4 regions of the Streptomyces sp. NPDC058470 genome follow, and region 3 is predicted to be linked to each of the others. Evidence: riboswitches for the same ligand, from Rfam matches in the RefSeq annotation. Region 3 holds a riboswitch; each other region holds the start of a gene.
The links. Region 3 has a riboswitch for S-adenosylmethionine ahead of ACFWP7_RS10935 (putative leader peptide). Riboswitches for the same ligand answer to the same signal wherever they lie in the genome.
Positions count from the first base shown of each region.

Region 1 (7,406 bases), on a different contig from region 3:
GGATGAGGGCCACGCCACCACCGGCGACGATGCCCTCCTCGACGGCCGCCTTCGCGTTGCGAACGGCGTCCTCGATGCGGTGCTTGCGCTCCTTGAGCTCGACCTCGGTGGCGGCACCGGCCTTGATGACGGCCACGCCGCCGGCCAGCTTCGCCAGGCGCTCCTGGAGCTTCTCGCGGTCGTAGTCCGAGTCGGAGTTCTCGATCTCGGCGCGGATCTGGTTGACCCGGCCGGCGACCTGGTCGGCAGAGCCGGAGCCGTCGACGATCGTCGTCTCGTCCTTGGTGATGACGACCTTGCGGGCACGGCCCAGCAGGTCGATACCCGCGTTCTCCAGCTTGAGGCCGACCTCCTCGGAGATGACCTCGCCGCCCGTGAGGATGGCGATGTCGCCGAGCATGGCCTTGCGGCGGTCACCGAAGCCCGGCGCCTTGACGGCGACGGACTTGAAGGTGCCACGGATCTTGTTGACGACCAGCGTCGACAGAGCCTCGCCCTCGACGTCCTCGGCGATGATCAGCAGCGGCTTGCCCGACTGCATGACCTTCTCCAGGAGCGGGAGCAGGTCCTTGACACTGGCGATCTTCGAGTTGGCGATCAGGATGTACGGGTCGTCCAGGACGGACTCCATACGCTCCATGTCGGTGGCGAAGTACGCCGAGATGTAGCCCTTGTCGAAGCGCATACCCTCGGTGAGTTCCAGCTCCAGACCGAAGGTCTGGGACTCCTCGACGGTGATGACGCCTTCCTTGCCGACCTTGTCCATAGCCTCGGCGATGAGCTCGCCGATCTGGGTGTCGGCGGCGGAGATGGAGGCCGTGGAGGCGATCTGCTCCTTGGTCTCGACATCCTTGGCCTGCTCGAGCAGGGCACCGGAGACGGCCTCGACGGCCTTCTCGATACCACGCTTGAGGGCCATCGGGTTGGCACCCGCGGCTACGTTGCGAAGGCCCTCGCGGACCAGCGCCTGCGCCAGAACGGTCGCGGTGGTCGTACCGTCGCCGGCGACGTCGTCCGTCTTCTTGGCGACTTCCTTGACCAGCTCTGCGCCGATCTTCTCGTACGGGTCCTCGAGCTCGATCTCCTTGGCGATGGAAACACCATCGTTGGTGATCGTGGGGGCGCCCCACTTCTTCTCGAGGACGACGTTGCGGCCCTTGGGACCAAGGGTGACCTTGACGGCGTCGGCGAGCTGGTTCATCCCGCGCTCGAGACCGCGCCGCGCCTCCTCGTTGAACGCGATGATCTTGGCCATGTGAAGTGGTCCTCCCGGACTGGGGTGGATTGCTCCGGACCGCGCCCGCGCCCGCGACGGACGGCCTGCCTGCCTCGTGGTTCCTTGCCCCACTTGGCCTGCGGGCCTCACTGACCCGGTCCTCGTTGTCACTCTCACCTGCAGAGTGCTAACGCCAATGATTAGCACTCGCCCCTACCGAGTGCAAGCGACTCCGGAAGATCCCCAGGTGAAGCAGGGGGCGCACACGGCGCGAAGACAGCCGGAGGGACCCGCGGACAGCCGGCCGCAGGGGGCGGGCAGACGAGCAGACCGACGAGCAGATGGACGGACAGACGGACGGGCAGACCGAAGGGCCCGCACCCCCTGGTGGGGATACGAGCCCTTCGTCACGTCGAACAGAACTATTCAGTCGGCGCGTGCTTCAGCTGGTCGCCAGCCGGACCATGTCCGCCTGCGGCCCTTTCTGGCCCTGCGAGATCTCGAACTCGACCCGCTGGCCCTCTTCAAGGGTGCGGTAGCCGTCCATCTGAATCGCGCTGTAGTGGACGAATACATCCGCACCACCGTCGACCGCGATGAAGCCGTACCCCTTCTCCGCGTTGAACCACTTGACGGTGCCCTGAGCCATGCCTAACTCCCCTATTACTGGCCCTTGCACAGGACCGCACTTCGCGGGCCCGGGTCAGACCTCACCCCCCAAGGATTGGGGGTGTGCGCCGGAACGCGTCGACCGCGGCTGAATGTATCTGTCCAACTGCCCTCTGCAACAGGTCAATCGGACGAGAATTCTGAGCACGACCGATCGGGAATATGCGGAGAATTCGCAAAGTTTCAGGGCAAGTCGGGCCCCGTAAATGCCATAAACGGCTCAAAGAGGCGGGGCACTTTGGCTACTTCTTGTCGGGCATCGGGCGAGGACTCATATGCGCCCGGCATGAAACCAACTCGAAAGCGAAGCGGCTTCCCCAACTGTACCGCGCTCAACCATACAGAATTGCCCCCTCCGCTTCTCTCACGGAGGGGGCAATTCGATGAACTCTCGGTGACCGCAATTACCTAAGGTAACGGCAATCACCGTAAGTAATGACGCGTGACGGTCAGCCTCCGGCGACGGCCGGAATGATCGAGACGCCCGCGCCGTCCGGCGTCGCCGTCTCCAGGCCCTTCTCGAAGCGGACGTCGTCGTCGTTCACGTACACGTTGACGAAGCGACGCAGCTTGCCCTGGTCGTCCAGGACGCGTGCGGCGATGCCGGTGTGGTTCTGCTCCAGGTCGGCGATCACCTCGCCGAGGGTGCCGCCCTCGGCCGTCACCTCGGCCTTGCCGGCGGTGTAGGTGCGCAGGATGGTGGGGATACGGACGTTGACGCTCATGACGCGAGGCCAGCCTCTCGGAAGGAGTCCAGGTTCGGGCGGATGGTCGCGGTGAGCCCGGTGTCCGAGGCCACCGCGTCCAGGGTCTTGAGGCCGTCGCCGGTGTTGAGGACGACGGTGGTGAGGGTCGGATCGAGCAGACCGTTCTCGATCAGCTTCTTCGCCACACCCACCGTCACGCCACCCGCGGTCTCGGCGAAGATGCCCTCCGTCTGCGCGAGGAGCTTGATCGCGTCGACGATCTGCTCGTCGTTGACGTCCTCCACGGCGCCGCCGGTACGCCGCGCGATGTCGAGCACGTACGGCCCGTCGGCCGGGTTGCCGATGGCGAGCGACTTGGCGATGGTGTGGGGCTTCTGCGGGCGTACGACGTCGTGGCCGGCCTTGTAGGCGACGGACACCGGCGAGCAGCCCTCGGCCTGGGCACCGAAGATCTTGTACGGCTTGTCCGCCACGAGGCCGAGCTTGATCAGCTCCTGCAGAGCCTTGTCGATCTTCGTGAGCTGGGAGCCGGAGGCGATCGGGATGACCAGCTGGTCGGGGATCTGCCAGCCGAGCTGCTCGCAGATCTCGTACGCGAGGGTCTTCGAGCCCTCCGCGTAGTACGGCCGCAGGTTGACGTTGACGAAGCCCCAGCCCTCGCCGGCCGGGTCACCGATCAGCTCGGAGCAGAAACGGTTCACGTCGTCGTAGTTGCCCTCGATGCCGACGAGCTCGCCGCCGTACACCGCGGCCATGACGATCTTGCCCTGCTCCAGGTCGTGCGGGATGAAGACGCAGGAGCGGAAGCCGGCGCGGGCCGCGGCTGCGCCCACGGCGCCCGCGAGGTTGCCGGTGGAGGAGCAGGAGAGGGTGGTGAAGTCGAAGGCGCGGGCGGCCTCGATGGCCTGGGCGACGACACGGTCCTTGAAGGAGTGCGTCGGGTTGCCGGAGTCGTCCTTGACGAAGAGCTTGCCGGGGGTGACGCCCAGCGCGCGGGCCAGGTTGTCGGCCTTGACGAGCTTGGTCCAGCCGGGGTTGATGTTCGGCTTCTCCGCGACGTCCGCGGGGACCGGCAGGAGCGGCGCGTAGCGCCAGATGTTCGCGGGGCCCGCTTCGATGCGCTTGCGGAGGTCCTCGGTCTCGTAGGCCGAGAAGTCGTACGCGATCTCCAGCGGGCCGAAACACTCCTCGCAGGCGAAGAGCGGGCCGAGCGGGACGCGGTGTCCGCACTCGCGGCAGGAAAGCGCGGTGGCGGGGCCCAGGTCGACGGAGTTCGCGGAATCCGGGGAAGTCACGGAGTTCGTGGTGTTTGCAACGGTGCTTGCAGTGGTGCTTGCAACTGTCTGCGCAGCCATGGAGGCGAGGCCCTTTCTCCTCATCTTCCTCACGACGCACTTCGCCGTGAGACGGATTTGGCACCTTCCCGAGCCGGGAGCCTCGCCACATCGACGTGACAAGAACCAGCTGGAGGGTTGCCGGGGCTTCAACGGGCCGTATCCCTCTGCCCCTCTGGATGAGCGGTATTCAGTTGTGCGCCGGACGACCCCCGACATGCGATGGTCATCAGCGTTGTTCAAGACTGTAACCGAAGGCCTGGATGGTGGAGAGAGCCGTCCGAACCGCGAGATGCCAGCGACACACCAAACGCTGCCGCGGCGACGGGCACAAGCATCCCAATGAACGCAAGGGAGAGCCGCACGTGCTTGAAGACGTCGAGCGCTGGCTGAGCACGCGCTCCTGGTCCGTGACCGACCGGCCGCTCAAGAAGCTCATAGCCGCGAAACGATCCACCAACTCCACGGTGAGCGTGGTCCTGCCCGCGCTCAACGAGGAGGCCACGGTCGGTGAGATCGTCTCCATCATCCGCCGCGACCTGATGACCCGCAAAGTCCCCCTCGTCGACGAGATCGTCGTCATCGACTCGGGCTCCACGGACCGCACCTCCGAGGTCGCCGCCGCCGCCGGTGCGCGAGTAGTTCACCGGGACGAAATACTTCCCCGCATCCCGGCCGTGCCCGGCAAGGGCGAGGTCCTGTGGCGGTCACTCCTGGTGACGAGCGGTGACATCGTCTGTTTCATTGACGCGGACCTCAAGGAGTTCTCGTCGGACTTCGTCTCCGGGATCGTGGGGCCGCTGCTCACCGATCCGGGCGTGGACCTGGTCAAGGCGATGTACGACCGCCCGCTGAACCTGCCGGGTGAACCCACCTCCGGCAGAACCGCGGCCGGTCAGGGCGGCCGTGTCACCGAACTGATGGCCCGCCCCCTGCTGAACATGCACTGGCCGCAGCTGGCCGGCTTCGTCCAGCCGCTCGGCGGCGAGTACGCGGCCCGCCGCACCCTCCTGGAACAGCTCCCGTTCCCCGTCGGATACGGCGTGGAGCTCGGCATGCTCGTCGACGCGCTGCACCTGGTGGGCCTGGACGCGCTCGCCCAGGTCGACGTCGGTGTGCGCAAGCACCGGCACCAGGACGGCCAGGCGCTGGGCCGGATGTCCGCCGCGATCTACCGCACCGCACAGCTCCGGCTCGCCCGCGGCCACCTCATCCGGCCGGCCATCACCCAGTTCGAACGGGGCGAGTCCGGCTTCGAGCCGCGCACCTACTCCGTGGATACGGAAGAACGGCCTCCGATGGCGGAAATCTCGGAGTATCAGTCACGCAAAGCGGCGTAAACCGTCGACGGTATACGTCTGCGCGGTACCCCGTCCGTACGTTTGAGCGTTTCCGGGCCGGGCTAGATTGACGCGTATGGCTTCCACGGCTTCGACTGCTGCTTCCACGGCATCCCCGCAGGGCTCCCACCGGATCCTCGTCGCGTCCAACCGCGGCCCGGTCTCCTACGACGTGCGCGAGGACGGCGAGCTCCAGGCCAGGCGCGGCGGCGGCGGCCTGGTCTCGGGCCTGTCGGCGATCGGCCCGGACGCGGGCGCCCTGTGGGTGTGCTCGGCGCTCGGCGACGGGGACCGCGAGGCGGTGAGGCGCGGGGTCGGCGAGGACGGCGTACGGATGCTGGACATCGACGCCGAGGTGCACGCGGACGCCTACAACGGCATCGCGAACTCCGTGCTGTGGTTCGTCCACCACATGCTCTACCAGACGCCGCTGGAGCCGGTCTTCGACATGGAGTTCCGGCGACAGTGGGCGTCGTACGAGGCCTACAACCGGGCCTTCGCGCAGGCGCTGGCCGACGAGGCGGCCGAGGGCGCCGTGGTGGTCGTACAGGACTACCACCTGACCCTCGTCCCCGGCATGCTGCGGGAGCTCCGCCCCGACCTGCGGATCGGGCACTTCTCGCACACGCCGTGGGCGCCGGTCGACTACTTCCGCATGCTCCCCGACGACATCGCCGAGCAGGTGCTGCGCGGCATGCTCGGCGCGGACCGGCTCGGCTTCCTCACCCAGCGCTGGGCGTCCGCGTTCACCGCGTGCGCGCAGGAGCTGGTCGGCGGCCTCGGTGACACCCGTGTCGGCGTGCACGGGCTCGGCGCGGACGCGGACTTCCTGCGCGAGCGCGCACACGAGGCGGATGTCGCCGAGCGGATGGCCACCCTGCGTGAGCAGATCGGCGAGGGCCGGAAGGCGATCGTGCGGGTCGACCGCACCGAACTGTCGAAGAACATCGTGCGCGGACTGCTGGCCTACCGGCAGCTCTTGGAGGACCAGCCGTCCTGGCGCGAACGGGTCGTGCACGTCGCCTTCGCCTACCCCTCCCGTCAGGACCTCGCCGTGTACCGCGACTACACGGCCGAGGTGCAGCGGGTCGCCGACGACATCAACTCCACCTACGGCACGCCCGGTTGGACGCCGGTCGTCCTGCACGTCAAGGACGACTTCGCCCGCTCCCTCGCCGCGTACCGGCTCGCCGACGTGGCCCTCGTCAACCCGATCCGGGACGGCATGAACCTCGTCGCCAAGGAGGTGCCGGTCGTCTCCGACGAGGGGTGCGTGCTGGTGCTGTCCCGGGAGGCGGGGGCGTACGAGGAGCTGGGCGAGGACGCGATCGTGGTGAACCCGTACGACGTGGTCGGCACGGCGCGGGCGCTGCACGAGGCCTTGTCGATGGGGGCCGGTGAGCGGGCCGAGCGCACCAAGCGGCTGGCCGCCGCGGCGACGGCGCTGCCTCCGGCGCAGTGGTTCCTGGAGCAGCTGCGGGAGTTGGAGAGCCGGCCCTAACCGAGCCGCGCCGTCAGGGCCCTCAGCAGCTGTACGACGCCTGCCGGGCCGTCCACCACCAGGTCGGCCCGCTCGGCCAGTTCCGCGACCTCCGCGCTGCCGCTGCACACCAGGAGGCCCGGGATGCCTTCGGCGCGGAGCTTGTCGACGGCGGCGAAGGCCGGGAGGTCACCGAGGTCGTCACCGGCGTACAGGACCGCTTCCGCGGCGGTCTCGCGGACGTGTGCGAGCAGGGCGACGCCCTTGTCCATCCCCGGCGGGCGGAGTTCCAGGACCATGCGGCCCGGTTCGACGATCAGGCCGTGCCGGCCGGCCAGCTCGGTGAGGGGCTCGCGCAGGGCCTCGAACGCCGCCTGCGGGTCCGCCGCGCGCCGGGTGTGGATGGCGATGGCCCGGCCCTTCTCCTCGATCCAGGTGCCCTGCCAGGCGCCGACCGTGTCGAGGAACCCGGGCAGCTCTGCGCGGACGGTGGCGACGCCGGGGTGCGGGGCGGGGGCGCTGACCGTGCCGGTCCGCGCGTCCCAGCGCTCGGCGCCGTAGTGCCCGAGCACGACCAGGTGCTCCAGGCCCGGCACACCCGCGAAGCCGCCGTGCTCGACCGCCACGGCGGCCGGGCGTCCCGTGACGACCGCCACGGAG
Region 1 is NZ_JBHXMF010000097.1:15,644-23,049, forward strand. It holds gene groL (chaperonin GroEL) at 1-1,255, opposite strand, end outside; gene ACFWP7_RS40485 (cold-shock protein) at 1,659-1,865, opposite strand; gene ACFWP7_RS40490 (MoaD/ThiS family protein) at 2,335-2,610, opposite strand; gene thrC (threonine synthase) at 2,607-3,947, opposite strand; SAM riboswitch class I at 3,965-4,112, opposite strand; gene ACFWP7_RS40500 (glucosyl-3-phosphoglycerate synthase) at 4,292-5,266, shown strand; gene ACFWP7_RS40505 (trehalose-6-phosphate synthase) at 5,343-6,767, shown strand; gene otsB (trehalose-phosphatase) at 6,764-7,406, opposite strand, start outside.
Region 1: linked by a shared signal. The riboswitch ahead of thrC (threonine synthase) and the one ahead of ACFWP7_RS10935 (putative leader peptide) in region 3 are both predicted to bind S-adenosylmethionine.

Region 2 (7,406 bases), on a different contig from region 3:
CCGGTCAACTGCAGCGTCTGCGGCAGCGCGTCGGCCAGCGTCGAGGTCACCGGCCGACCGGTGGAGACCGCGTTCCCGAAGTCACCGCGCACCGCCTTGCCGAGATGGTCGGCGTACTGCACCAGCACCGGTTTGTCGAAGCCGTACTCATGCCGTAGTGCGGCGATCTGCGCCGGATCGATCTGGCCCGAGTCCGCTCCGGCGCCGGCCATCGCCGAGACCGGATCACCGGGCAGGTAGTTCAGTACGAAGAACGACACCGTGTACGCCGCCCAGAGCACCCCGAGTGCCTGTGCGAGACGCTTGATCACATAGCGACGCATTCCCTGCCCACCTCCTGCAGCCGACGACCGGATCGGACGCTCTGTCGCGCATCCACCGGCTGCTAGCCGATCCAGGTGTCGTGCAGCTGGATCCGGCTGGAGGCATCGAACCTGAGGTCGTGCACCTTCTTCGCCACCCCCAGCTGGGTCTGCAGCTCCACCACGGGAATGACGTAGGCGTTCTGCACGATCAACTGCTGTGCCTGGCCGACCAGTTCCTTCCGCTTGGCCGCGTCGGCCGTTGCCGCCTGCTGGGTCAGCGCCGAGTCCAGCGGGCTCGTCGGCAGGTGGTAGAGGTTGGCCAGCTCGGTGGAGTACTGGCTGCGCAGGATGTCCGGGTCGGCGCGGGTCAGGTTGCCCCACGACGCGTCGAAGTCGCCGGACTGCAGCATCGTGGCGAACTGGGCGGTCTGCGTCTCCTTGAGCACCACGTCGACCCCGACCGCCTTCAGCTGTTGCTGGATCAGCTCCAGCGTCGGCTGGTTGGTGGCCGCGTTGGCGAACCACCTGACGATCAGGCTGAGCTTGGTGCCGTTCTTCGATCTGATGCCGTCACTGCCGACCTTCCAACCGGCCGATTCCAGCAGGGACTTCGCCTTCGCCGTGTCGAAGACCAGGTCGGAGCCCTGGTCCGCGTAGTCCGGTGTGGTGTACGCCAGGATGCTGGTCGCCGGCCTGGTGCCGGTCGGGAACACGGTGTCGACGATCTGCTGCCGGTTGATGGCGAACAGGAGCGCCTGACGCACCTTCGCGTCCTTCAGCAGTGGGCGGGAGTTGTTCAGCCCCAGGTTGAACACCGCACCGGGATTCGCCCGTCGTTGCAGGTTCACCTGGCCACCCGTGAGCGCCGCCTCGTCGGCCTTGCCGACGCTGCTGATCGCGTCCACCTGACCGGACTGCAGGCTGCCGGTGCGCACGCCCGATTCGGGCACCACCTTGAACACCAGCTTGTCCAGGTACGCCTCGCCCTGCTTGGTCCACAGCGACGAACCCCAGGCGTACTTGCTGCGCTTGGTCAAGGTGATCGCCTGGTTCTGCACGTAGCTCTCCAGCGTGAACGGCCCCGACCCGACCACACCCTTGCTGCACTTCTCCTGCGGGCTCTGCAGGGCACTCGCCGCCGACTCGATACCCAGCGAGTGCGTCGACGTGGCCTGCAGGAACTGCGCGTTCGGCTGCTTGAACTCGACCCGCACCGTGAGCGGGTCAACCGCGGTGGTGCTGTCCACGCCGCTCAAGTACCCCTGGGCCAGGGTCCCCAGGGCGCCGAGCTTCGGTACCGCGTCGAAGTTGTCCTTGACCACCTGCGCGGTCAGCGGTGTCCCGTCGCTGAAGGTGACACCTGATCGCAGGTGGAAGGTGAACGTGGTCGTGTCGGAGCTGACTTCCCAGCTCTTCGCCAGCCACGGCACAATTTTGCCGGTCCTGGGATCCTGGTCGGTCAGGGAGTCCACGATCTGGCGCAGTGAGTAAATGGTGTCGTTGCTGCCCACCTGCTGCGGATCCACGCAGCCCACGTCGGAACCCACTGCGAAGGTCAGTGTGCCGCCGGACTTGGCCGGGCCGTTGTCGCTGGTCGAGCCGGCGCTGTCGCTCGACGTGCAGGCACTCAGCAGGACGCTGCTGGTCACAAGGGCGGCGAGTGCCGCCCACCGGGTGGGTCGGGAATCCGGATGCGATATCACGGACGGGTTCTCCTACTCCAAAGTCACCGCGCACGTACCGGTGCAGACCAAGGCGAAGTGGCCCTGAGCAGACCTGGGCGAAGTGACGGAAATATCCGGAAGGTGTCTGGGGGAAGGGTGCCGACGAAGGCGTGACAGTGCCGCGGACTCCGACAGCGCCGTGAGAGCCCGCAGGGAGTCGCCCGCGGCGTCAAAGCCGTCGGCGAACGTCAGTCAGGAGGGCGGTGAGGCAGGGACGCAATCAGTCGTGACACAGACAGCTGGTGAAGAGCTGCAGGTCGATGTGGCGTCGGCGGGAGAATCCGGAGAACACCGCGGCGGCCGCGATCGAGGCACTGAGATCACTGCTGTTCGGCACGCTCGTCCTCCCGATCTCAGGCCCGGTCAAGGGGCCACGCGCTTGCGGGGTCGATGACCCCGCCGGGCTTTCACCTGGAGCACCCCACCGCGGCGGAGGGTTGCCGATCAACGAGCCAGGGCTTGACGCTGACACTCAATGCCGCTTGGAACGCTAACGAGCGTCGCCATGATCCGTCAATGCCGACAGGCGAGTTGGGCCACGCACGGCACGGCGGATCGAGTGGCGAAAGGACCGGAAACGGCCTTCCGAACTCTCCTGACCGGCCGCCGGTCGGGTCCGAGGCGCCCCGACTCAAGAAATCGTCGGCCCTGTCTGTTTCGTCATTCCAGAGGGCCTTCGTAGTTCTTTGCTGAAACCTGAGTAAGGTTTCGCCCAAATATGTGGCTTTTTCCCGGATGTGGTCACATCCTGAACGCGGGAGATAAATGTGTACCTAGCAACTAGTCGGGGCGAGTTGCCGACTCTGAGCGCTTGGAGGGAAAGGCATGCAATGGAGCAGCCTGCAAAACACCCACGGCCGGCTGTCTCGACTCGAACGTTCTCGGGACACTCAATCTGCCGCCCCGACCCTGCCGGTCCGGGGCGACGGAGGAGCCGAACCCGTGGATGACCGGCGTGTGGACCTGGCTGCCGCGCACGCGGCACCGGAACTGCTGGCCATTCGTGACTGGCTGCTTGTCGCCCTGGCGTTCTCGTCAGGCGTCTTCGAGGCGATCTGCTTTCTCTCCTTCGGGAAGGTCTTCACGGCGTTCCAGACCGGAAACCTGGTGTTTCTCGGACTTGGTGTAGCCGGCACGCGGCCGCCCGCCGGCCCGGATCCCGTTCGCGTGGTGATTTCACTTGCCGCGTTCGCCGTGGGGGCCGCGCTGGCAACACGGATCCTGACCGCGTTCAACGGCGACGAGGAGATGGAGGACTCGCAGATCTTCGAAGCGTGGCCGCGTCGTGTCTCCATCGCACTGTGCGTCGCGACGGTGGCGCAGGTCGGTTTCATCGTCGTGTGGATGGCGGCGTCTCCGTCCAGCCTCGTGTCCAACATCCTGGTCGCCCTCAACGCCTTTGCGATGGGTCTGCAGATGAATGCCGTTCGGTCGCTTCATGTGCCGGGCATTTCCACCACGGCGGCCACGGCCACCTTCATCAGCTGGATTTCCGGGATCACCACCTGGTCTCTCAAGCCCGCCGCGGTACGTCGCCTGACCGGGGTCCTGGTGGGCATGGTGGCGGGCGCCTTCGTCGGAGACTGGATGCTCAGCCACGCGCATACCTACGCGCCGGTGCTGCCAGTGGTCGTTATCGCACTCGTCGTCGCGATCGCCTCCGTGATGTTGAAGCAGAAACCTGCGCGATAGAGCGTCCGCGAGCGGGATCACCGCCTTGGTGAGCGGGATCCTCGCCTCGGTGCCGGTACGGCAGACATGACGGTCGTACCGGCTCGGGCTGACCGGCGCTGTGGCGAGGATGCGGCTTGAGGACCGTGGTGAGCTGCAACGCACGGGCGGGCGGCCGGTCTCGGGGCTGCATCCCTTACGCGAGGCGAGCCGGTAGGCCGTCTTCCGCCTGAAAGTGGTGTGGCTGCCGTCCGCGGCTGGGTAGTCGGCCCGGGGCCCCGTGCCGACCGGGCCGCCGTCCTCGGGAGGCGGCACCCGCTATCCGCGGCTTCGCCGAGGCCCGTGGCCCCTGGGTTCGCCCGCAACGACCGGTCGTACCGCACAATGGTGCGATGATCGACGGTACTTCGCGGACAACAGCCGAGCCGCCGCCCCGGTTGATCAAGGACGACGAGTTGGCCGGCCATTCGGTGGTGGCCAACAGCGCCATGAACCGCGAACGGGCTCTGGCCGGCGTCAACAGCTACCCCCGCGAACTCGGCTTCGCTCCCACGGAGTTCCTGAACGAGAGCAACCGCCGCTCCGCCCCTTCATGGCTGGACCTGTGCAGCGGAGAAGGGCTGGCCCTACGCGAAGCGGCCAAGCGACTTCCGCAAGCCGCACTGACCGGCGTGGACCTGGTGGGCCCGCGGTTGCAGGCAGCGCTGCCCGACGGCCTCGAACTCATCACCGCAGACCTCGGCGGGTGGTCCGCGGAGCGCCGCTACGACCTGGTCACCTGCGTCCACGGACTGCACTACATCGGCGACCGGCTCGCACTGCTGGAGCGGGCCGCCTCCTGGCTCACCGGCACCGGCCTGCTGGTCGCCCACCTCGACCCCTCGACGCTGCGGCGACCCGACGGCGGTGATGCCTCCCGCCCGGTCCTCGCCGCACTGCGCGCCGCCGGCTTCCACTACTCGGCCCGCCACCACCGCCTCAGCCTGCGGGGCGGCCGCCACATCACCCTGCCCTTCACCTACCTTGGCGCCGACCCCCACGCGGGCCCCAACTACACCGGCCAGCCGGCCGTCGCGTCGTACTACCGCCCCCGTTCGGCGCGCCCTCCTGCGGAGACGATGGGAAACCCTCGCCAGGGGCTGGACAGGTGATGCGGAAGGCAGCGATGACTTTCCAGCGACGCGGCAGTCTCCATGGCCGTAGACCTTGGGGTAGTTGCCGTAACCCTTGGCGTGGTTGCCGTAACCCTTGGCGTGAGGAAGAGGAGCGAGTCCCATGCGCATCGTGATCAGTGAATTCATGAGCTTGGACGGCGTCGTACAGGCACCGGGTGGACCCGACGAGGACACCGAGGGCGGCTTCGCTCACGGCGGTTGGACCCACCCGTTCTTCGATCCGGAGGTGGTGGGCGGCGCCTTCGCCGACGCGCTGGCCAAGGCCGACGCGCTGTTGTTCGGGCGCCGCACGTGGCAGTCGATGTCTGCGGCGTGGCCCGAGCGGGGCGGCGACCCGTTCGCCGACCGGATGAACGCCATCTCGAAGTACGTCGTTTCCCGAACGCTGGGCGACGACGACCTGACGTGGAACAACACCACGCACATCCCCGGGGATGAGGCCGTCGCCCACATCCGCAAGCTGCGCGAGACGGAGGGCGGGGACCTGCTGGTCATGGGGAGTCCCACGCTCGTGCGCACCCTTCTGCGCGAGGGCCTGGTCGACGAACTCCGGCTCATGATCATGCCGGTGACCCTCGGTGGCGGTAAGTCGATCTTCCCCGGCGACGGTGCGTTGCGCACGCTCCAACTGGTCTCGACCGTCACCAGCGGCACGGGCGTGAACGTGTGCACCTACCGGCCGGTCGACAAGGGGTAGGCCGGGAGGCGCCGGGCGGCCACCGACGGAGGAAGCCCGCGCTGACGCCCGCCGCTGTGCCGGAGCCGGTTCAGTGCTTGCCGAAGTACATGAGTTCCCACAGAGCCGGTGCGCTCACGCTGTCGACGGCCTCGCCGTGTGTGAGGTGCTCGACGGTGACCTGGCCTGTGAAGCGCATGTACGCACCGTTGAATCCGGCGAGTCTGGCCAGGATCCGTTTCGCCCCCTTGAGGGATTCGATCATGCGGTTCTGGACGATGGTGTTCTCGCGGCGGAAGGTGACCCGGAACCCTTCGCCGCCCTCGGGGGCCGCGTCGTAGTCGAACACAAGGGTGTTGGCGACCGGCTTTCCGGTGACCGGGTCGGGGTGTTCGTCGGACTTGGTGAAGCGAACCAGGTTGGCGCGGTCGGCGAGGATCTCGCCGTTCTTGGCGAGCATGAAGATGGGGATCTCGGCGGAGCCGTACTTCTTCGCGGCGGTGATGTCGGAGGCGATCACGGTGTAGTCGCCTGCCTCGGCGCGCGCCCAGTACCAGTGGTGCATGAGACGCGCCATCTCGGCGTCGCCCCAGTTGTGGTCGTGGTAGCCGGTGCCCGTGCGGGTCTCGGTCGTGCCGTCGATGGTGAGGGTGGCCTCGACCCGGCCCTGGGGGACGGAGGGCAGCCAGGCGAAGTACCTGTGCTTTTCCTCCCCGAACGTGACGTGCCCGGTCTCCGGCCGCCAGGAGGGGACCTGCCCGGTGAGGGTGACGTCCGCGACGACGCCGTCGACGTCCGCGTGGATGCGGTAGGTGTGCAGGTCACCGCTGAAGCGGTTGTCGCCGATGCGAACATCGCACCGGTCGGTGCCGAAGTCGTGGTCGTCCGGGTACTCCGGTGAGGTCCGTTCGATGTGGGTGCCGTCCGGCCGGTCGAGCTCGATGGTGACCACTGGCGCGGGCGGCTGGTTGACGCCCTTGCCGACCCGGAAGTCCTTGACCATGAAGTTGATCACGAGGGTGGATCCGTCGTCGAGGACGCAGTCGAAGTACCACCACTCGAAGGTTCCGGGGCCGCCGGGGCGCGAGCGGAAGCCGTCCTCCCAGGGCGCGATCTCGCCCCTGGCGATCCCCAGACGCTGGTAGTCGGCCGGCCGATCCGCCATGCGGCAATCCTCGGTGCGGGACATCGTCGTCTCCCCTTTCCCTCTGCAGTCGTGCGGTGAGTTCATGGTTGGTATCGGCTCATCCGACGCCGACGTTGACCCTTTCCTTTCTCCCGTCCGCGTTCGGCGCAGTCCTGAGGCGTAGTCCTCAAAGGCGCAGTCCTTAGGCGTCGGCCGATGCGGAGAAAGAGGGCAGGTCCCTCCTTGGCCAGGAGGGCAGACATCACCGGCGCGGCGCGGCGCGGTCGGGCAGGAAGAACCCATCCGTAACCACGGTGTCGCATCACTTGGCCCGGCGCAGGTTCAAGTCCTCGGTCGGTACGCCGTTCCCGGCGGCCCCGCTTGATGGGCGAGCGTCCGCCTGCCCTGTCCGCAGGCAGGCGGAAGCTCGCCCGTCAAACGGGCCGGGCGATCCGACGTCGGGGCTCAAGTGCCCTGACCCTGACCCTGACCCTGACCCTGACCGTGGCGCTACGCTGCTGTGTCGTGCAGCAGACGCGTCTCGACACCGCCCGGATCCGGGCGGCTCGCCGGGTGATCGACCCGATCTTTCTCGACACTCCGCTGTACCGCTGCGAGGCGCTGGAGCCCGACCTCGGGTGCACGGTGAGCATCAAGCTCGAAACGGCGAACCCGGTCCGCAGCTTCAAGGCCCGTGGCACCGAGGTGGTCGCGAGCCTGCTCGCCGAC
Region 2 is NZ_JBHXMF010000026.1:88,803-96,208, forward strand. It holds gene ACFWP7_RS20520 (ABC transporter permease) at 1-323, opposite strand, end outside; gene ACFWP7_RS20525 (ABC transporter substrate-binding protein) at 386-2,008, opposite strand; SAM riboswitch class IV at 2,400-2,509, opposite strand; gene ACFWP7_RS20530 (YoaK family protein) at 2,972-3,721, shown strand; gene ACFWP7_RS20535 (class I SAM-dependent methyltransferase) at 4,093-4,851, shown strand; gene ACFWP7_RS20540 (dihydrofolate reductase family protein) at 4,976-5,572, shown strand; gene ACFWP7_RS20545 (lipocalin-like domain-containing protein) at 5,643-6,716, opposite strand; gene ACFWP7_RS20550 (threonine/serine dehydratase) at 7,203-7,406, shown strand, end outside.
Region 2: linked by a shared signal. The riboswitch ahead of ACFWP7_RS20525 (ABC transporter substrate-binding protein) and the one ahead of ACFWP7_RS10935 (putative leader peptide) in region 3 are both predicted to bind S-adenosylmethionine.

Region 3 (7,406 bases):
GCAGCCTCCAGTTTCCGGCCCGCCCTCGCCGCCCTCGGGAGCTGAAACACAGGCTCTGCCCGGCGTCGGCCCGCCCAGCGGACTGGCCGACGCCGGGCATGCCGTGTCACCTGCGCCGCCACTCCTCGGCCAGCAGCTCGTAGGAGCGCACCCGGTCGGCGTGGCCGTGGGTGATGGTGGTGATCAGCAACTCGTCCGCGCCGGTGGCCTCCTGTAGCTGCTCCAGCTGGTCGGCGACCCTGGCCGGGGAGCCGACGAACTGGGTGTCGACGCGATCCTGGACAAGTGACCGGTCCACGTCGGTCCAGACGTGGGCGCGCGCTTCCTGCGGAGTCGGGAACTCGATGGCGCCCTCGGCCGTACGAATGCTGCGAACCCACGCGCCGTAGCCGGTGGCGAGTTCGCGGGCGGTGCTGTCGTCCTCGGCGACGACGACGTCCGCGGAGACACTGACATACGGCTTGTCGAGTACCTCGGACGGCTGGAACGCAGCCCGGTACCCCTCCGCCGCCTCCAGTACGGTCCCGGGGCTGACGTGGTAGTTCGCCGCGAACCGCAGGCCGCCCCGGCCCGCGACCTCGGCGCTCTCTCCCCCGCTGCTGCCCAGGATCCACACCTGTACGTCGGCTCCCTCGCCCGGGACGACATGCGCCTCGACGCCGTCCGCTGTGCGGTATGTGCCGGCCAGCAGTGCGAGGATGTCGTCGATCTGCTCGCCGTAGTCCTGCGACTCGGCGTTCGGCTGCTTGAGCAGCTTGATCTGGAGGGCGACGCGCGGTGAGCCGAGCAGGTGCTCGAAGGAGAACCGCGGTGGAATCCGCAGCCCGTTCGGGGCCAGGCCGTCGACGACCGGGGTGGCCGTCGGCAGCGGCGCGGCGGGCCCGGCCGGCGGGCGACCGCCGGAACGGCCGAGCCCCAGGTCAAGGCGCCCGGGGTGCAGCGCGTCGATCAGGCCGAACTCCTCGACCGTGGACAGCGCGGTGCGGTGACCGAGCTGTACGGCACCGGAGCCCAGCCTGATCGTCGAGGTCGCGGAGGCGGTCAGGGCGAGGACGACCGCCGGAGAGGTGCCGGCCACGCCCGGGTTCAGGTGATGCTCGGCGAACCAGTAACGGGCGTACCCGAACTGCTCCGCCCGCCGGGCCAGGTCGATGGAGTTGCGCAGCGCCTCGGCCGCGGTGGAGCCGGACGAGACCGGGACGAGGTCGAGGACGCCGAGGGGGATGTCGGACATGGGAACGGGTGCTCCTCAGCGGTCGGCCGGCGCGGATACGCGCTCTGGTACGGACGGGGATTCGGGCTCGGATACGCGCTCTGACGCCGGCCCGGAAACGCGCTCGGATTCGGGCTCCGGCTGGGACTCGGGTGTACTCGTGCCCGCCGACGGTTCCGCGAACACCGGGCCCCACGCGAACGGCGGATCAGGAATCTCCCGTCGCAGCACGGGCGCGATGTCGGACTGGAAGAGTTCGAGGGAGGCCCGGTGCTGGGCTCCGGTCAGCCCGCCTGCGTCGGCTTGCAGATGCAGCACGGTGTGCCCGAACTGCTCGTGATAACGGTGCACTTTCTCGATCACCTGCTGGGGGCTGCCGATCAGCGCCGAGCTGCGCTCCACGAAGTCCTCCAGGGTCGTGAACACCGGCTCCAGGCCCAAGCTCTTCTGGAACGCCAACTGCCCCTCGAAGACCGGGCGGTAGGCGGCGATCGCCTCCTGCGACGTACGGGCCGCGTGGTAGCCCGCAGACCCGGCACCGACCGCGATCCGGGCCGGGTCGTGGCCGTAGTGCTCCCAGCGCTCCCGGTAGTAACGGATCAACTCGGCATACGGCTCGATGGGGTTGGTGACGTTCGCCGAGAACAGCGGATCGCCGTAGCGGGCGGCGAGGTCCACCGACTCCTTGCTGGTCGCGCTCCCGTGCCAGACCCGGATGGGCTGCTGGAACGGCCGGGGCCACACCTCGGCCTCGTGCAGCTCGGGACGGAAGCGGGTCGCGGCGGTCACCTTGTCCTGCCGCCAGATCTGCCGGAACACCTCGTAGCCCTCGGCGTTGCGGTCCCACTGATCCTCGGGCGTGACATGGAACAACTCCCGCTGGGCGGTGCCGTTGCCTTTGCCGATGATCAACTCCAGCCGTCCGCCGGACAGGTGGTCCAGGGTCGCGTAGTCCTCGTACGCGCGCACCGGGTCGAGGAGGCTGAGCGTGGTGACCGCCGTGAACAGGCGGATCCGGGAGGTGAGCGCCGCGATGTGGCTGAGTACGACGGGCGGCGAGGAGGAGATGAACGGCCGCTCGTGCCGCTCCCCCACACCGAAGCCGTCGAAGCCCAACTCCTCGGCCAGCAACGCGTTGTCGATGACCTCGCGAAAACGCGCGTTGGTGGGTTTCCGCACGCCGGTCACCGGGTCCGGCGCGTGCACGATCAGGGTGATGGCGAGGAACTTCATGACGCGGCCTGTACGGCTGGAGCGTCGGCGTCGGGGTGGGCCAGGCCCAGGTGATCGCGCAGGGTCGTGCCCTCGTACTCCGTGCGGAAGACGCCGCGTTCCTGGAGCAGCGGGACGACCGTGTCGGCGAAGCCGTCGAGGCCGCCCGGAGTGATGTGCGGGACGAGGATGAAGCCGTCGCTGGCGTCCGCCTGGACGAAGTCGTTGATGGTCTCGGCGACGGTGGCCGGGGAGCCGACGAACGACTGACGGTTGCCGGTCTCGATGACGAGGTCGCGGATGGACCACTTGTTGGCGGCCGCACGCTCCCGCCACTCCCGGGCGGTGGCCAGCGGGTCGCGGTACATCCGCACCTGGGCGCGGCCTCGGGCGATGGTGTGCTCGCCCGGGTCCGGATCGATGTCGGGAAGCGGTCCTTCCGGGTCGTACGCGGACAGGTCGCGGTTCCAGACGAACTCGAGGTGCTTGATGGCGGTGGCGCCGCTGACCTGCTGGCGCCGCACCTCACGGGAGATCTCCTCCGCCTCCGCGTCCGTGTCACCGAGGACGAAGGTGGCGGCGGGCAGGATCAGCAGCTGGTCGTGGGCGCGGCCGTGCCGGGCGAGGCGGCCCTTGACGTCCGTGTAGAACGCCTGGCCCTCTTTGAGGGTGCTGTACCGGCTGAAGATCGCGTCCGCGCCGGCGGCGGCGAACTCGCGTCCTTCGTCGGAGTCTCCGGCCTGGAAGATGACCGGGCGGCCCTGCGGGCTGCGCGGCACGTTGAACTGCCCCTCGATGTCGAAGTGCTGCCCCTTGTGCACGAAGGCTCCGGCCTGCGCGTCGCGGAGGAAGGTGCCGCTCGCCTGGTCGGCGACGATCTCGTCCCCTCGCCAGGAGTCGAACAGTTCGTGGGTGGTGGCCAGGAACTCCTTGGCCCGGGAGTACCGCTCGTCCTGTGGGAGGAAGCCGCCGCGGCGGAAGTTCTCACCGGTGAAGGCGTCCCAGGAGGTGACGACGTTCCAGGCGGCGCGCCCGCCGGAGAGGTGGTCGAGGCTCGCGAACTGACGGGCCACCTCGTAGGGCTCGTTGAACGTGGAGTTGATGGTGCCGGTCAGGCCGAGGTGTTCGGTGACGGCGGCGAGTGCGCTGAGGATGGTGAAGGTGTCGGGCCGTCCGACGACATCCAAGTCGTAGATCTTGCCGCCCTGTTCGCGCAGTCGCAGCCCTTCGGCAAGGAACAGGAAGTCGAACTTGGCGCGTTCGGCGGTTCGCGCGAAGTGCGCGAAGGAGCTGAACTCGATGTGGCTGCCGGCCTCGGGGTCGCTCCACACGGTGGTGTTGTTGACGCCGGGGAAGTGCGCCGCGAGGTGGATCTGCTTGAGCGGCTTGTCCGTTGACTTGCTCATGAGTGAGGTCCCTCCGGCTCAGACGTGGGCGGCGTAGCGGTTGGCGGGGCGGGCGAGCCCCAGCAGCCCGCGCAGGGTGTCGGCCTCGTACGAGTGCCGGAAGGCGTCGCGGCGCTGGAGTTCGGGGACCAGGCCCCGGGTGATCGCCGGGAGGTCGTGCCCGGCGACGGCCGGACGCAGTCGGAAGCCGGTCAGCCCGGACTCCCGCAACTCCTGGAGCAGATCGGCCAGTTGTACGGGGGTGCCGGTGAACACCCGCGCGTCGCTGGTGTACGGGTAGCCCGCGAGGGCGTCGAGACGCTCTCGCCGGTCCACCGCGGCGGCGGGGTCGTTGTCCAGGAACACCACGAGGTCACCGAAGAGGTGCAGGGGCTCCTCGGCGCGTCCGGCCGCCTCCTGTTCGGTGCGGACCGCGGCGACGATGGCACGCGCCTCTTCGACGTCGTGCGGAGTGACGTACCCGATGTCGGTGCTGCGGGCGAGCAACCGGAACGGCGCGCCCGTCGTGGACTCGTGGGCCAGTGCGGTGACCAGGGGCTGGCCCTGCGGCGGGCGGGGTGTGATGGACGGGCCCTTGACGCTGAAGTGCTTGCCCTCGAAGTCGATGTAGTGCAGTTTGTCGCGGTCGACGAAGCGGCCGGTGGTGACGTCCCGGATCTCCGCGTCGTCCTCCCAGCTGTCCCACAGTCGGCGCACCGCCTCGACGTAGTCGGCGGTCTCGTCGAACAGGTCGACGATCAACTCCTGTAGAGCCGGGGTCTCCAGGTCTTCGATACGGAGCTTCGGGAACGTCCGGCGTCCGAAGTGAGCTGCCTCGTTTTGCCGCGCGGACGCCTGCACCCGCAGGCCCGCGCGGCCGGTGCTCACATAGTCGAGGGTGGCGATGGCCTTGGATATGTGGAAGGGCTCCGTGTGGGTGGTCACCACGCTCGGCACCAGCCCTATGTGGCTGGTCAGCGGCGCGACACGGGCGGCGATGAGGACGGCGTCGAGTCGGCCGCGTACCTGATCGGTGCGTGCGTCCGGTTCTTGGAGGCGTGCGGACTGCGGGCCAAGGCTGTCCTCGATGGTCACGAAGTCGAGCAGGCCGCGCTCTGCCTCGGTGATCAGGTCGGTCCAGTACGAGGCGGTGAACAGATCGTGGGGGCGGGCCACCGGATCACGCCAGGCGGCCGGGTGCCAGCCCGCGCCGTCGAGGGCGACGGCCAGGTGCAGTGCGGCGGTGGAGGAAGAGGATGAGGGCAACGACGTTGACGAGGACACGAAAGGGGTGCCTTCCTGATCGACCGTGTGAGATCGCCGGGCCTCGAACTGGGAGGGTGCGGCGGCGGGGTGACAGGTCAGGGACGACAGAGCGCGCCGGCCACGCGCTGGAGATCGATGTGCGGCCGGGAGTACAGGTGCACGCGACGGCGCGGGGCGAGAACCGGGACACGAAGACGGGGCACGGGCTGCACGTCCGTCACCTCCGCCCTTCCGGCTCGGCGGGCTGGAGGCCGCCGGCATCGCGCTTGCGGAACCCGGGACGGGTACCGCCTGGTCGTCACCTGGAGCACCCCGCCGCGGAGGAGGGTTGCCGGTCAGCAAGCCAGGGCTTGACGCTGACGCTCATAACCTGCTGGGGACGTTACGGGAGGCCACAGCGGTGCGCAATGCCCGGGGATCATGGTCGTGCTCACACCGCCGCGCGTCCTCAGGAGCGACAACCACCGGGCTGCGCAATCTGTTCCACGCCTCCTGTCCAGCCTGAGGCACGCCGAATGACCACCTGGTGAGACTGCGCCGGAGGCCTTCTTGACGGCCTCACGGAGCGCACCGACACTGGCGGGGACGGTCACGATTGTCAGCGCCCTTCGGGCAGGTTCTCCTGCCCGTGAGGTCATCGGCCCCGGCTCGCTGGCAGGCAACCCTTCCACCGCGACGGGGTGCCCCGGGTGACGACCGGGTCCCGCCGGTGCGGTGGGACAAGCGTGGTCTCGCGTCTCGCGAGCCCCGAGTGTGGGACAGGTGGGAATGGCCAACAGCGGTTTGACGAGACGCCTGCACATCGATCTGTTGCGTGTCTCCAGCGCCTACTAGTCCGAGCGATCCGGACCGGTACGTAGCGCAGTCACTCCGCTCCGCCGCGGTGCCCACAAGGTGGCCGTGGCTTCCTCGTCCCATGGAGAGTCATGTCCGAGACAATCTCGCACGCCCCGAACTCCGGTACGTCCAGCACGTGTACCCCGACTCCGTGCGTCCCCGGCTCACTTGACGCGGTCCCTCACCCCCGGATCGCCGCCACCCCGTCCGCCCGCCCGCACCGTTTCCGCAGCCGTATCGGAGTGGGTCTCGCCGGCGGCTTCTACCCGGCCCCGCACCGCTACGAGTTGTATCTGTCCGCGCACTGTCCCCTCTCGCTGCGGGTCTCCATCACCCACGGCCTGCTGGGTCTGAAGGACTCGGTCGCCACCACTCTGCTGGCGCTCCCCGCCGACACCCCCTCCGCGTTCGCCTCACTGCGCGGGGCGTACGAGGCCACCTGGCACCACTACGACGGTCCGCTGACCGCCCCCGCGCTGTGCGACCGGTGGAGCGGACGGGTGGTCAGCAACCACACGCCCGACATCCTGCGCGACCTCGGCGACCTCTTCGCCGACCGCGCCGGATCCTGTCACTCCCCGCTCCGCCCGGCGGAACTCGCCGCGGACATCGACGCCCTGCGCGACCTCCTCGACCGGGATGTCACCCCGGGTGCGCCGCCGCAGGAACGGTCGGCGGCCCTCGACCTGCTGAACCGTCAACTCGCCTCTGGCCCCTATGCGTTGGGCAAGGAACTGACCGCGGCCGATGTGGACCTGTGGGTCGCCCTCGTCCCACTCGAAGCGGCTCAGGACCTGTCCTCGTACGCGCTCCTCCAGGACTATGTGCGACGTCTCGACGCCCACCCGGCCTTCCATCGGCACCTGTAGGTCAGGAGTGCTCGTCACGTACGGGATTCCAGGGCGGCCCGGGTGTCGTTGCCGTAGACGCCCGTCTCGTCGCCCCGGATCCCGTACCAGCGCTGGAAGCGGGCCACGGCCTCGGTGAGTGTGGGGTCGTAGGTTCCGCTCGTGACGCCGCTCTCGTACACGTCCGGGATATGGAGGAGCCGTTCCTGGAGTTCCGTCACGTCGGGGCCGCGGTCTCCCTCCCGGAGGGTGCCGGTGCCGTCCGGGTCGGCGGCGCCGGAAGGGGCCTGGACGACGGGGGCCGTGGCGGACGGGGCGGCACCGGCCCGCGATCCGCCGTCACCGCCGGGCAGCAGTATGGCCAGGGCGAATCCGACCAGCGCGGCCGCCGCCACCGAACCGACAACCGTGGCCCGGCGCGGACCGGTGGCACGCTCGGGCCCGGGCTCATGCACGGGCGGCGCCGCCGGCTGCGCCTCCCCGTCGGCGGCATAGTTCTCGCCGGCCAGGACGGGCTGCAGTTCCTCCGTCTCGCCCAGGTACGCCGACGGCAATCTGATCGACTCAGGGCTTTCGTCCGGGCCGACGGCCTGCTGATCCTCACGGAACTCCCTCACCAGTTCCGCGAGGGCCTCCGTCCGGCGG
Region 3 is NZ_JBHXMF010000011.1:128,020-135,425, reverse strand. It holds gene ACFWP7_RS10960 (hypothetical protein) at 1-45, shown strand, start outside; gene ACFWP7_RS10955 (LLM class flavin-dependent oxidoreductase) at 107-1,234, opposite strand; gene ACFWP7_RS10950 (LLM class flavin-dependent oxidoreductase) at 1,250-2,446, opposite strand; gene ACFWP7_RS10945 (NtaA/DmoA family FMN-dependent monooxygenase) at 2,443-3,831, opposite strand; gene ACFWP7_RS10940 (LLM class flavin-dependent oxidoreductase) at 3,850-5,094, opposite strand; gene ACFWP7_RS10935 (putative leader peptide) at 5,172-5,237, opposite strand; SAM riboswitch class IV at 5,334-5,447, opposite strand; SAM riboswitch class IV at 5,664-5,808, shown strand; gene ACFWP7_RS10930 (putative leader peptide) at 5,845-5,910, shown strand; gene ACFWP7_RS10925 (glutathione S-transferase C-terminal domain-containing protein) at 6,003-6,782, shown strand; gene ACFWP7_RS10920 (peptidoglycan-binding protein) at 6,797-7,406, opposite strand, start outside.

Region 4 (7,406 bases), on a different contig from region 3:
GGGGCAAGTCCACCCGCGTACCTCTCTGAGCACCCCAGGAGCGACCATGAGCGCTGTGAACCCCGCTGGAGGCGACACCGCGGCGGACCGTTCCTGGCCCCGGTTGCTGAACGGCCTGCTCGACGGCCGTGACCTGAGTGCGGACGACACCGCCTGGGCGATGAACCTGATGATGCGCGGTGAGGCGACCGACGCGCAGATCGCCGGGTTCGCGGTGGCACTGCGGGCCAAGGGAGAGACCGTCGAGGAGATCACCGGACTCGTACGGATGATGTACGAGCACGCCAACGTGATCGAGGTGCCGGGGAGGACCGTCGACATCGTCGGTACGGGCGGTGACGGGGCCAAGACCGTCAACATCTCCACCATGTCGGCGATCGTCATCGCCGGGACGGGCGCGAAGGTCGTCAAGCACGGCAACCGGGCGGCTTCCTCCGCCTCCGGGGCGTCCGACGTCCTGGAGAAGCTCGGGGTCAATCTGCAGCTGACGACGGAGCGGGTGGCCGAGGTGGCCGAGGAGGCCGGGATCACCTTCTGCTTCGCGGTGAAGTTCCACCCGGCGCTACGTCATGTGGGCGCCGCGCGGGCGCAGTTGGGCATCCGTACGGTCTTCAACGCGCTCGGTCCGCTGACGAACCCGGCACGGGTGAAGGCGCAGGCCGTCGGCGTCGCGGACCCCCGCATGGCGCCCATCGTGGCGGGCGTCTTCGCCGAGCGCGGCAACTCCTCGCTGGTCTTCCGCGGCGACGACGGGCTCGACGAGCTGACCATCACCTCCACGTCCCGGGTGTGGGTCGTACGGGACGGAAAGGTCACCGAGGAGACCTTCGACCCGAGGGACGTCGGCATCGACCTGGTCCCGATCGAGGCGCTGCGGGGCGCGGACTCCACGTACAACGCGGACGTGGCGCGCCGGCTCCTCGACGGCGAGACGGGGCCGGTGCGGGACGCCGTGCTGCTGAACTCGGCGGCGGCGCTGGTGGCCCTGTCGCCGGGTGACGGGCCGCTCGCGGAGCAGATCCGCGCGGGGATGGCGAAGGCGGCGGAGGCCGTCGACTCGGGGGCGGCGAAACGGACGCTGGAGCGGTGGGTGGCGGCGACCAACGCGTAGTTCGCGAGGCGGTTCGCAAGGGGCCGGGCCGAAGAGGTCCGGCCCCTTGCGCGTTCCGGGATCCGGACACGGGTTGCGCCGTCGCGATCGGTTCGGTTAGTTTTTTCGGCAGGTCATGAGTGACAGTCATGAGGCCCCGGCCGACTGTCCGGCAACCCTCCGTCCGTGGCGGGGTGCCCCGGGTGAAGACCAGGCCGTAGGCAGCGAGGTCTGCGGCAAGCGCGGACCCCTCGCCCTCTTCTGAGTGGTTAAGGCCCAGGGGTCCTGGTCATTCGAGGGAGCCTTCTGTGAGCAAGCGAATGCGATAGGGCGTAGAGCCCCTCTTCCGCCTATCCCTTTCACCCCCTTCCCGCGCTGAGCGTCATCTCCATGGACCGGCTCGCGCGGAGATTTCCCCGCGTCTCACAGGAGTTCGCCATGTCTGTCTCCACCGTTGCCGCCGACCAGGACGTTTGTACCCAGCTGCCCGTTCTGGGACAAGATGTCACCGTCCCGCTCGTCACCGGTGGCGAGGTCACGTACGCCGCCCTCGACTACGCCGCCAGCGCCCCGGCCCTCCAGCGGGTGTGGGACGACGTGGCCGCTTACGCCCCGTACTACGGCAGCGTGCACCGCGGGGCCGGGTACCTGTCCCAGCTGTCCACCGACCTCTTCGAGAACTCCCGCACCACCGTCGCCGAGTTCCTGGACTGCCGTGCCGACGACCAGGTCGTCTTCACCCGGTCGACCACCGACTCGCTCAACCTGCTCGCCGCCGCCCTTCCGGCCGACTGCCAGGTCTTCGTCTTCGAGACCGAGCACCACGCCTCGCTGCTTCCCTGGCGGGACGCGCAGGTGACGTACCTGAACGCCCCGCGTACGCCGGCGGAGGCCGTCGCGGCCCTGGAGCGCGCGCTCAGCCACCGCGACCCTCGGGGTCCGGCCCTCGTCTGTGTCACGGGCGCCTCGAACGTCACGGGTGAGCTGTGGCCGGTGCGTGAGCTGGCCGCCGCCGCGCACGCGCACGGCGCGCGCATCGTCCTCGACGCCGCGCAGCTCGCCCCGCACCACCCGGTGTCGGTGCGCGACCTCGACGTCGACTGGGTCGCCTTCTCCGGGCACAAGCTGTACGCCCCCTTCGGCTCCGGTGTCCTCGCGGGCCGCTCCGACTGGCTGCGCGAGGCGGAGCCGTACCTGGCGGGCGGCGGCGCCAGCCGCAAGGTGTCGCGGCGTACGGACGGGGGTGTGGACGTGGAGTGGCACGAGAGCGCCGCCCGGCACGAGGCCGGCTCGCCGAACGTGATCGGCGTCTACTCGATCGCCTCCGCCTGCAAGGCGCTCACCGAAGCCGGTTTCGACACGCTCGTCGCCCGTGAGCAGCACCTGATCGAGACGGTCCGCGCGGGTCTCGCCCAGGTGCCCGAGGTCAGGGTCCTCTCGCTCTTCGGCGACGACGCCCCGCGCGTCGGCGTCATCTCCTTCGTCGTCGAGGGCTGGAACAGCTCGCACTTCGCGGCCGCCCTGTCCGCCGAGTACGGCATCGGGGTGCGCGACGGCCTGTTCTGCGCCCACCCGCTGGTGCGCACCCTCCTCGGCAGCGACCCGCAGACCCAGGGCGAGTGCGGCGCCCCCGAGGCCGCGCCCGGCGAGAAGTCCCTCAACGCCATCCGCGTCAGCTTCGGCGCCGGCACGCCGGACGAGCACGTCGAGCGTTTCGTGCGCGCGGTCAAGGAGCTCGTCCGGGACGGCGCGAAGTGGAACTACCGGACGCAGGACGGGCGTTGCGTTCCGGCCGTGTGATCGCCGGACAGGAGCACGGCGTATACGCTCCCCTTCGGCGGCCGTACGGCGATCAGGGGAGTCACGGGGAGTGCAGGCGCTGCGGGAGACGGATCCACGGCGGATAGGTCCGTACGAGGTACTCGGGCGGCTCGGCGCGGGCGGCATGGGCGAGGTCTATCTCGCCGAGTCGCGTGCCGGGCTCCGGCTGGCCGTGAAGGTGGTGCGGGCCGAGCACGCTCAGGACCGCACCTTCCGCGCCCGGTTCCGCCAGGAGGTGCGGGCCGCGCAGACCGTCGGGGGGAGCGGCACCTACACCGCGCGGGTGATCGACGCCGACCCGGAGGGCGAACGGCCTTGGATGGCAACGGAGTTCGTCGAGGGGCCGAACCTGCGTGACGCGGTACTCGACGGCGGCCCGCTGCCCGAGGACGCGGTGCTCACCTTCGCGGCCGCACTGGGCGAGGCCCTCGCCGCGATCCACGCCAAAGGCATGGTGCACCGCGACCTCAAGCCGTCCAACATCCTGCTGGCGCCGGACGGTCCGCGGGTCATCGACTTCGGGATCGTACGGGCGCTGGAGGCGACGGCGATGACCCGCACCGGCACCATGGTCGGCTCGGTCGGATACGTCTCGCCCGAGCAGATCCGCAACGGTTCCGAGGTGGGTCCGCCGAGTGACGTCTTCGCGCTGGGCGCCGTGCTGGCGTACGCGTCGAGCGGCCGCGAGCCCTTCGGGGAGGGCCAGGACTCGGTGATCCTGCTGCGCATCGTCACACGGGACTTCGATCTTTCCGGGGTTCCGGCGCGCGTGCTTCCGCTGGTCGAGGCCTGTCTGCGGGAGGAGCCCGGGGGCCGGCCCACCCCCGAGGAAGTGGTCGAGGCCGCCGGACACTCGGCGGCCTCCCTGCGGGCGGCTCTGCGGCCGGGGTGGCTCACCTCCGCACCGGCGACGGTCGCGGGGGACGAGCGGTGGCTTCCGGAGCGCGAGTCGGGCGAGGGAGAGAGCCGCGTCGAGTACATCGCCCCGGCGACGGTCACGGGCGCTTCGGCGCCGGACCGCTTACCGGAACCCGAACGGCCTTCGCGGCGGAGGCTGTTGACGGCGGTGACGGGCGGGGCGGTGGTCGCCGCCGGCGGGGGAGCCGGCTGGTGGCTCTGGCAGCGGGAGGGCGGAACGCAGGGCGGCGGGACCTCCGAGTCTCCCGAGTCCCCCCGGACCGCATCCGCGGCGGGCACGGAGAGTTCCGCCGCCCTGGCCTGGCAGTACGACGCCGCGGGGCTCGGCGGCCTGTACGGACCCTGTGTCGCCGTGTCGCCGGACGGCGAAGTCGTCTACCTCGGGGACGCGAACGGGAAGCTGCACGCCCTGTCCCGTGCGGGCGGGCGGCACTGGGCGCTCGCGCTCGGCGAGGAGGTGTCGACGCCCGTCGTCACCCCGGACGGGATCTTCTGCGTCGTCTGGGACCAGAAGAGGGCGCGGCGCCGGCTGTGCGCGGTGGACGCGACGGGCAAGCTCGGCTGGACCAGGAACGTCGGCGACAACGGCTACGACCCGCCGATTCTCGCGGGCCGCGGCGTACTGGTCGCCACCGGCGGCACCGATGAGGGAGGGTTCCGCTGCTACGCGGCCGACGGCACCGTGCTGTGGAGCGCGTCGACCCCCGCCGGTCCGACCGGCACCCCGCTGGTGGCAGGGGGCGTGGTCTATGCGGGCACCTTCGGCGACACCCTGGTGGCCCTGGACGCCGAGGACGGCACCAGGCTCTGGGAGGTCTCGACGGGCGTCGACGTCGGCCGGCCCGCCCTGGTCGGCGACATCCTCGTCGCCGAGTCGGACGGAGGGGCGAAGCGGCACGCGTTCAGCCTCGACGGTGAGCTGCTGTGGGATGCCCGGGCGGAGAGCAGCGGCCCGATGGTCGCCGGGAACCGGTCGCTCGCGATCACCACCGGGCGGGGCACCGTCGACGCGGTCAAGGCGGCCGACGGCTCCACCGCGTGGACGTACGAGATAGGCGGCGACTGGCTGCCGGGCCCGGTGGTGGCCGGGGACCGTATCTATGTGCGAAGCGGGCTCGTCCTGTGCGCCCTGGGTATGGACGGCAAACCGGTGTGGAGCGAGGCGCTCGGCAACTCCACCGGCGAGGACCAGCACAGCCCCGTGCTCAGCGGCAAGCGCTGCTACGTTCCCTCGGGCGGCGGAATCGCCGCGGTGGACCTCAGCGCCTGACCGGGACCGGCTCTCAGCCGCGCTTGACCGGGACCGGCTCTCAGCCGTCCAGGCCGATCGCGAACGCCGCCTCCAGGTCGTGCTGGGAGTACGTGCGGAACGCGACGTGGGTGTCCGTGCCCTCGACGCCGGGGATCTTGCTGATCTTGCCCGGGATGACGTCCGCCAGGTCGTCGTGGGCCTTCACGCGGACCATCGCGATCAAGTCGTACGTACCGGTGACCGAGAAGACCTCGCTGACGCTGTCGAGGGCGGCGATCGACTCCGCGATCTCGGGGATCCGGTCCACGCTGGTCTTGATGAGCACGATCGCGGTGATCACGGCTGGTTTTCTCCCTCGGGGGCCGCGGCTGGGGCTTTCACTCTAGTCGTCCGGCCGAAACGCACCCACGCGTAGCCGAAGCCGAGGGAGAAGCCCACCAGGTGGGCCAGATAGGCGACCCCGGGGCCGGTGGAGGCGCGACCCGCCGCCAGCCACTGCAGGGTCACCCAGAAGGGCAGCACCACCCAGGCCGGGAAGCGCAGCGGCAGGAAGAAGAGGAACGGGAAGAGACTGGTCACCCGGGCCTTGGGGAACAGGTACAGAAACGCGCCGAGCACCGCGGAGATCGCCCCGGAGGCGCCGACCAGGGTCTGCTGGGACTCCGCGTTGGCGACCGCGTAGCCAAGCAGGGCGAGGTAGCCGCAGCCCAGATAGAAGAGGGCGAACTCGACGCGGCCCATCCGTTCCTCGGTCATCACCCCGAAGACGTGGAAGAAGAGCATGTTGCCCAGGAGGTGGAGCCAGCCGCCGTGGATGAACAGGGCCGTGGCGGGGGTGAGCGCCGCACGCGGGTCCCCGGTGAGGAGTTCCGCGGGCACCACGCCCCAGCGCCGGAAGTAGGCCTGCTGGGCCGCCAGCAGTTCGTCCCCGGTGCCGTACACCGGATTGAGGCCGGACGCCGGACCGATCACGAAGATCAGGCAGGACAGCACGATCAGCCCGTACGTCACCGGTGCCGGCTTACTCCGCACCGCTCTGCCGACCGTCGTACTCCAGTTGCCGATCATGGTGCAGAGCATGGCGTAACAGAACGGATGCACACAGAGTGCCTCGCCGCAGTGGACGGCCGAACGTCGAGTACCCGCCAGGCCTTAGGGTTACGAGCCATACACGCCAGGGAGACTGGCGTGGTACGGACACCAGAAGGAAAACGACACCACATGACGGTTCCCCTCCCGACTGCCGAGACCCGCTGGCGCTGCACGCTCTGCGGCAACCTCACACGTTTCGACGTGACCCGTTCGTCGAAGGTCGTCGAGTACGTGCATCTCGACCTCGCCGGGGAACCCAAGGTCGAGGAACGCGAGGTGGTCAGTGAGACCATCGAGTCGGTGCGGTGTCGCTGGTGCAACGCGTTGGATCAGGTGGAACTCGTGGACAGGCCGGGCGCCGGCTCCTGAGGGAGCGGGCCCCGCACAGGTAATGAGGTGACGGATGGTGGAGACCACAGGCGGGGAGCCGGACGACGGCACCGCCGAGGTGCTCGACCGTCCGCTGCCCGACGGTGTGCGCCGGCGGGTCGTGCAGATCGTCTCCGACGGCTTCGGCGGGCTGACCATCGGCGAACTGCCCTCGCAGTTGCGGCAGTTCGCGCGGTTCGCGCCCAACAGGCGGGCCAAGTTCGCCGGTAACGCGATGGCGGCCGCGCTGGAGACGGACCCGCTCTTCAGGCAGCGGATCGCCGAGAAGCTGAGAGAAGCGCAGTCGGAGCTGACCGGCGCACTCGACTCGGGCGCGCCGCCCCCGGCCGCGGATCCGCTGGACGTGGCGGCCGCGGCCTATGTGCTGCGCCCCACGGGCTGGGTGAAGCTGGTGGCCGCCGCGGGCGAGGAGGCCCTGCGGGCGGACGCCGAGCGCGCCGACGAGGAGAGCCGGGCCGAGCTGGAGCGGCTGCGCCAGGAGCTGGCGGAGGCCCGCGGCCAGACGAAGGCGGAGACCGAACGGCTGCGTACGGAGCTGGAATCCGCGAAGAAGGAAGCCGAATCACTCCACCGCAAGCTGCGCGGGGCTCTCAGCGACGTCAAGCGCGGCGAGGCGGCTGTACGCAAGCTCCAGGCCGAGTCGGACACCGCGCGGGCGGAGGGGCAGGCCCAGCTGTCGGCCGCCGAGAGTGAGGCCCGGCGGCTCAAGGCGCGGCTCGGGGAGGCCGAGGCGGCCCTGGAGGCGACGCGGAGAGCGACGCGCGAGGGCCGCAGCGTCGAGGACATGCGGGTACGACTGCTGCTCGACACCGTCCTTGAGGCCACGCAGGGCCTGCGGCGGGA
Region 4 is NZ_JBHXMF010000043.1:119-7,524, forward strand. It holds gene trpD (anthranilate phosphoribosyltransferase) at 47-1,111, shown strand; SAM riboswitch class IV at 1,223-1,339, shown strand; gene ACFWP7_RS28270 (aminotransferase class V-fold PLP-dependent enzyme) at 1,529-2,890, shown strand; gene ACFWP7_RS28275 (PQQ-binding-like beta-propeller repeat protein) at 2,961-5,099, shown strand; gene ACFWP7_RS28280 (Lrp/AsnC family transcriptional regulator) at 5,140-5,421, opposite strand; gene ACFWP7_RS28285 (rhomboid family intramembrane serine protease) at 5,418-6,149, opposite strand; gene ACFWP7_RS28290 (hypothetical protein) at 6,303-6,542, shown strand; gene ACFWP7_RS28295 (NYN domain-containing protein) at 6,577-7,406, shown strand, end outside.
Region 4: linked by a shared signal. The riboswitch ahead of ACFWP7_RS28270 (aminotransferase class V-fold PLP-dependent enzyme) and the one ahead of ACFWP7_RS10935 (putative leader peptide) in region 3 are both predicted to bind S-adenosylmethionine.